2 linked regions of the Eleftheria terrae genome follow. The protein of the gene in region 1 binds, or shares a complex with, the protein of each later gene. Links are inferred from orthologs where the notes say so. Each region holds a gene or a part of one and is shown on either strand. Other genes may lie near its edges. The genes, in order: xseA and xseB.

Region 1 (3,289 bases):
AATTCTCATCGTCGTCTCTCGCCCCCTGCGGGGCTGCTCGGGCCGGCCGCTATTGTGCCGCGGGCCGGCCGGCTGCCGGTGTGGTGCCCGTCACGCCGGCCGCCCAAGGACAAAGACAAAGGCCGGCGCATGGCCGGCCTTTGCTCAGCGCATCGCGCTTCTCAGGCGAAGTTGGCTTCGGCGAAGTCCCAGTTCACCAGGCTGGCGAAGAAGGTCTCGACGAACTTCGGACGCAGGTTGCGGAAGTCGATGTAGTAGGCGTGTTCCCACACGTCCACCGTCAGCAGGGCCTTGTCCTCGGTGGTCAGCGGGGTCTGGGCGTTGCTGGTGTTGACGATGTCCACCGAGCCGTCGGCCTTCTTGACCAGCCAGGTCCAGCCGGAACCGAAGTTGCCGACCGCGCTCTTGGAGAAGGCTTCCTTGAAGGCGGCATAGCTGCCCCACTTCTTGTTGATGGCCTCGGCCAGCGCGCCCTTGGGCTCGCCGCCGCCATTGGGCTTCATGCAGTTCCAGAAGAAGGTGTGGTTCCACACCTGGGCCGCGTTGTTGAACACGCCGCCGCTGGAGGATTTGATGATCTCTTCCAGGCTGCGGTCCGCGAACTCGGTGGCCGTGGTCTTGATCAGGTTGTTCAGGTTGACCACGTAGGCGTTGTGATGCTTGCCGTAGTGGAACTCGAGCGTCTCCTTGCTCATGTGCGGTTGCAAGGCGTCCATCGGGTACGGCAACGGGGGCAAGGTGTGTTCCATCTCTTCTGTTCCTTTCTGTGGGGTGTGGGTGGTCTGAAGAGCTGCGATTGTAGGCACAGCCCCATGACCCTGCTGCCCGCGCCCGGCCTTGCCCCCGATCAATCGCGGCGTTCGGTGTCGAGCACTTGCGCGCGTACCCGGCCATCGGCCAGCACCGCGTGCAGGGTGTCGCCCGGGCCGAGTGCCGCGACGCGGCTGACTGCCTGCCCCTGGGCATCGGTGAGCAAGGCATAGCCGCGCTGCAGCACCCGTTCGGGATTGGCGCTTTCCAGCCGTGCCGCCAGCAGGTCCAGCCGTGCGGCCTGCGCGCGCTGCGGGAGCTGCGATGCCCGTTGCAGCCGTGCGGCCAGCGCCTGCAGCCGGCCGGCCTGCCCCTGCAGCTGCACCCCGGCTGAGCGCGCCAGGCGGTCGGCCAGGTGCAGCTCGCGCTGGCGGGCGAGCTGCAGGCGCTGGCCCGGGGCGGCGGCCAGGGCTTGCTGCAGCCGGTCGATCTCGCGGTGCATGCGGGCCAGCACCTGGGCCGGGCGGGCCAGGCGCAGGGCGGCATGGTCCAGGCGCTGCTCCTCGCGCTCGAGCCGCCTCTGCACGCAGCGCTGCATCGCGTCGTGCAGCGCCTGCAGCCGATCGAGGCAGTCATCCCGTTGTGGCGCCACCAACTCCGCGGCCGCGGTGGGCGTGGGCGCGCGCAGGTCGGCCACGAAGTCGGCAATCGTGAAGTCGGTCTCGTGCCCCACGCCCACCACCACTGGCAGGCGGCAGGCGGCGATGGCGCGCACCACGGCCTCGTCGTTGAAGGCCCACAAGTCCTCCAGCGAGCCGCCGCCACGGCAAAGGATGAGCGTGTCCACTTCGGCCCGGGCGTCGGCCTGCCTCAGCGCACGCACCAGCTCGCCGGGCGCCTCGGCCCCCTGCACGCTGGCGGGATACACCACCACCCGCAGGTGCGGCGCGCGCCGCTCCAACGCCGTCAGCACGTCGCGCAGCGCCGCGGCCTTCAGCGAGGTCACCACGCCGACGGCTTGCGGATGCCGCGGCACGGGGCGCTTGACCGCCGGGTCGAACAAGCCCTCCGCCTCCAGCCGGGCCTTCAGCCGCAGGAACTGCTCGTAGAGCGCCCCCTGGCCCGCCGGGCGCATCGCCTCGGCCACCAGTTGCAGGTCGCCGCGGGCGTTATAGACCGCCAGCCGCCCCCGCACCTCGACCAGCTGGCCGTCGCGCGGCTGGAAATCCATCATCGCCGCCGCACGGCGGAACATGGCACAGCGCACCAGCGCCGGCTCGAGCGCGCGGTCGTCCTTCAGCGAGAAATAGCAATGGCCGCTCGGCGCGCGGCTGAAGCCCGACAGCTCGCCTTGCACCACCACGGCGGCAAAGCGGGCCTGCAGCGCATCGGCGACGGCATTGAGCAGAGCCGCCACGCTCCACACCGGGCGCGCCGCGCGCAGGCCGGTGGGCGCCGTGGTCGGGCGGGGAACAGCAGGGGGGTCGATCATCGGAGAGCCAGGCTACAAGCGGGGTTAGAACTCCACAGCCGCGCCAACAGTGGGTTTGCGGGCAGGTTTGGCCGTCACAGACCTGTCATCTACGTGCAAGTCATTGATTTTGTTCAATTTTCTTCTGCTCACTCATGCAGCAATTTATTCCAGCCCTTGAAAAACCAAGCCTTGGCGGCCGATGGAGGGCGGTTTCCCACAAAGTTATCCACAGCAAAAGTGGATGTCTTGGGGATGTACAGGCTGCCGTCGGGGCAGCCGACGAGGCCGACGGCCGCCTTGCGTTGAAGAGGAGCCGGTGCTTCGCGCCATAATCGCCCCCACCTGTTTTTTCACTCACTCACGAGGGGACGTGATTGTTTTCGATCATACAAGCCGCCGGCTGGCCGATTTGGCCCTTGATCCTGTGCTCCATCATCGCGCTGGCGCTGGTCATCGAACGCTTTTCCAGCCTGCGCACGGCGCGTGTCGCGCCCCCGAAGCTGGTTGACGAGGTCCTGACCGTCACGCGCAGCAACCTGCCCTCGCCCGACGTCGTCAACAAGCTGGCTGACAACTCGGTGCTGGGCCGGGTGCTGGCCACCGGGCTGCGTGCGGTCATCAACGAACCGCGCATCAGCGAGGCGAACCTGCGCAACGCCTTCGAAGGTGCCGGTCGCGCGGCGGTGCACCAGATGGAGCGCTACCTCAACACGCTGGGCACCATCGCCGCAGCCGCCCCGCTGCTGGGGCTGCTGGGCACGGTGATCGGCATGATCCAGATCTTCGCCTCGCAAGGCGGCGGCACCGGCGGCAACCCCACCGAGCTGGCACACGGCATCTCGGTGGCGCTGTACAACACCGCCTTCGCGCTGATGGTCGCCATTCCGGCACTGATGTTCTACCGCTACTTCCGCGGCAAGGTGGACGAATACGTGCTGGACCTGGAGCAGGCGGCCGAGCGCATGGTGCCGCACCTGATGCGCTTCACCGCCCAGCGCTGAACGAGAGGCCCCCCATGGCGATGAACTTCCACCACCGGCGCAGCGAGGAACCGGAGATCAACCT
Region 2 (3,060 bases), 530 kb from region 1 along the record:
CCGAACTCCTCGAAGATGGTGGCCGGCACCACCAGGCCCTTGGCGTGTTCCTCGATGCGCCGGGCCAACTCGAACAAGGGCGGCGCGTTCTTCAGCACCTGCTTGGCGCCTTCGCGGGCGGCCGCGTAGAAGCGGCCCGACAGCAGGCGGGCCAGGTACTTGTTCAGTGCGCCCACCGGCGGCGAGATCGACATGTCGTTGTCGTTCAGCACCACCAGCATGTCGGCCGTGCCGACCGGATGCGGGTAGCCGGCGTTGTTCAGGGCCTCGAAGGCCATGCCGGCCGTCATCGCCCCGTCGCCGATGATGGCCACCGCCTTGCGGTCCTCGCCCTTTTGCCGGGCTGCCAGCGCCATGCCGAGCGCCGCCGAGATGGAGGTGGACGAATGGGCGGTGCCGAAGGTGTCGTACTCGCTCTCGTCACGGCGCGGAAAGCCGCTCATGCCGCCCAGCTGACGCAGCGTGGGCATGCGCTCGCGCCGGCCGGTGAGGATCTTGTGCGGGTAGGTCTGGTGGCCCACATCCCACACCAGGCGGTCGTGTGGGGTGTCAAAGACGTAATGCAGCGCGATCGTCAGCTCGACGGTGCCCAGGTTGGACGACAGGTGACCGCCGGTCTGCGAGACGCTGTGCAGCAGGAAGTCGCGCAGTTCCTCGGCCAGGCGGTGCAGATCCTGGCGCGGCAGCCGGCGCAGGTCGCCGGGGGAGTTGATGGTTTCGAGGAGAGAGTATTTCATCAGCTTTGCCGATCCACGACTTTGTCTGCCAGCACGCTCAGCCAGGACGCATGCGGCAGGCCGCTGCGGGCCAGTGCTTCCTGGGCGCGCTCGCGCAGCTCGCCGGCATAGCGGCGGGCGGCGTCCAGCCCGAGCACCGACACATAGGTCGGCTTCTGGTGGTGCGCATCCTTGCCGGCCGTCTTGCCCAGGGTCTCGGAGGCCTGGGTCACGTCCAGGATATCGTCCACCACCTGAAAGGCCAGCCCCACGCTCCAGCCGTAGTCGGACAGGGCCTCCCACGCCGCTTCGGCGGGCGCGCCGCAGGCCGCGCCCATCTGCACGCTGGCGCGCAGCAGTGCGCCGGTCTTGCGACGGTGCATGTCGCGCAATTCTTCTTCGCTGAGGGTGCGGCCCACGCTGGCCAGGTCGATGGCCTGGCCGCCGGCCATGCCTTCGTGTCCGGCCGCACGCGCGAGCAGGCGGCACAGGCGCGCCTGCAAAGCGGGAGGCACCTGCTCCGGTTCGGGCGTCAGCACCTCGAAAGCGAGCGCCTGCATCGCGTCGCCCGTCAGCATGGCGTTGGCCTCGCCGAACTTCACGTGCACCGTGGGCTTGCCGCGGCGCAGCACATCGTTGTCCATGCAGGGCATGTCGTCGTGCACGAGCGAATAGGCGTGGATCAGCTCCACCGCGCAGGCCGCCCGCAGCGCCGCGTCGGCATGGCCGTCCACCGCCTGCGCGGCGGCCAGCACCAGCAGCGGGCGCAGCCGCTTGCCGCCGTCGAGCACGCCGTAGCGCATCGCGGCGCCCAGGTCCACCGGCGCGTCGGCCGGCACCCAGGCCATCAGGGCCGACTCGACGCGGGCGAGTTCGCCCTGTGCCCAGCGGTCGAAATCGGCAGCATTCATGCTTGCATCCAAGGTTTCAGTTGGCCCTCTTCCAGCACCTTGACCTGCTGCTCCACGACCTCCAGGCGGCCGCGGCAGTAGGTCAGCAGCTGCGCGCCGCGCTGGTAGCTCTGCAGCAGGCGGTCCAGCGGCAGCTGGCCGGACTCGAGTTCGGACACCAGCCGCTCCAGCTCGGCCAGCGCGTCTTCGTAGCTCGCGGGCTCGGCGCCCGGGGCAGGGGTAGGGATGTGGGCCATGTCTTGAGGTGAAACCGCCGATTGTAGTCAGGGCTTCCCTTGCCAACCGGGGTCGTTTTGCACGCTGCCGGAGCCGGCGGATGCAGCACTTGATACACCTCAGGGCAGAGCGTGCCCGGCCCGGTCTAAAATACCCGGTTCCCCTGACAGATCGTCGCTGCCTCAGCTCGAATGGAGGTTCCGGTCAAGCACGTGCGAACTGGGGGAAGACGGGCCCACCGTGGGTGGTGGTTGGACATGGGTTTTTGGAGATCCTGGGGATCATGTCAGACCTAAGCATTGCCCTTGAGCAAAGCCACACGCAACTGCCGGTAACGGCATATTTCGACGGCGGACTGTTCCGCCGCGAGATGGAGCTCATCTTCCATGGCTATCCCCGCTACCTGGGGCACGAACTCGCCGTGCCTCAGGTGGGGGACTATTACGCGCTGCCCCATGAAGGCGAGGGGCGGGCGTTGGTGCGCACGCCGCAAGGGGTGGAGCTGATTTCGAACGTCTGCCGCCATCGCCAGGCCGTGATGCTGCGCGGCCGGGGCAACACCCGCAGCCACATCGTCTGCCCGCTGCACCGCTGGACCTACGGGCTGGACGGTCAACTGCTCGGTGCGCCGCATTTCGCCGACGACCCCTGCCTGAACCTCAACAACTACAAGGTCCAGCGCTGGAACGGCCTGGTGTTCGAGGGCAACGGCCGGGATGTCGCTGCAGACCTGGCGGGCCTGGGGCCGCGCGCGGCGCTCGACTTCGACGGCTTCGTGCTGGACAAGGTCGAGCTGCACGAGTGCGACTACAACTGGAAGACCTTCATCGAGGTCTACCTCGAGGACTACCACGTCGGTCCTTTCCACCCCGGCCTGGGCAACTTCGTGACCTGCGACGACCTGCGCTGGGAGTTTGGCAAGCACCACTCGGTGCAGACGGTGGGCATCGCCAACCGCCTGGGCAAGCCGGGCTCGGACGTCTACCGGCGCTGGCACGATGCGGTGCTGAACTTCGGCAACGGCCAGCAGCCGCCGCATGGCGCAATCTGGCTGACCTACTACCCGACCGTCATGGTCGAGTGGTACCCGCATGTGCTGGTGGTCTCCACGCTGTACCCGAAGGGCCCGCAGAAGACGCTCAACGTGGTGGAGTTCTACTACCCCGAGGAGATTGCGGCGTTCGAGCGTGAGTTCGTCGAAGCCCAGCAGGCGGCCT

What was found.
Region 2: the proteins of xseA (region 1) and xseB are in contact, whole or in part, in a cryo-EM structure (PDB 8TXR), measured with the Escherichia coli proteins. The link is inferred for Eleftheria terrae from one-to-one orthologs.

Annotation. Positions count from the first base shown.
Region 1 is NZ_CP106951.1:5,396,111-5,399,399, reverse strand. Bases 46-3,022 are described here. They hold xseA (exodeoxyribonuclease VII large subunit), read right to left. Parts: upstream 2,243-3,022; coding sequence 848-2,242; downstream 46-847. Other genes in these bases: N7L95_RS24195 (MotA/TolQ/ExbB proton channel family protein), read left to right, coding at 2,599-3,022; N7L95_RS24205 (superoxide dismutase), read right to left, coding at 162-749. Also shown: N7L95_RS24210 (response regulator), read right to left, coding at 1-9; more of N7L95_RS24195, read left to right, coding at 3,023-3,225; N7L95_RS24190 (ExbD/TolR family protein), read left to right, coding at 3,246-3,289. UniProt on the Escherichia coli protein: Bidirectionally degrades single-stranded DNA into large acid-insoluble oligonucleotides, which are then degraded further into small acid-soluble oligonucleotides.
Region 2 is NZ_CP106951.1:4,861,621-4,864,680, reverse strand. Bases 244-2,991 are described here. They hold xseB (exodeoxyribonuclease VII small subunit), read right to left. Parts: upstream 1,864-2,991; coding sequence 1,624-1,863; downstream 244-1,623. Other genes in these bases: N7L95_RS21730 (aromatic ring-hydroxylating oxygenase subunit alpha), read left to right, coding at 2,127-2,991; N7L95_RS21740 (polyprenyl synthetase family protein), read right to left, coding at 737-1,627; dxs (1-deoxy-D-xylulose-5-phosphate synthase), read right to left, coding at 244-737. In the rest of the region: more of dxs, read right to left, coding at 1-243; more of N7L95_RS21730, read left to right, coding at 2,992-3,060. UniProt on the Escherichia coli protein: Bidirectionally degrades single-stranded DNA into large acid-insoluble oligonucleotides, which are then degraded further into small acid-soluble oligonucleotides.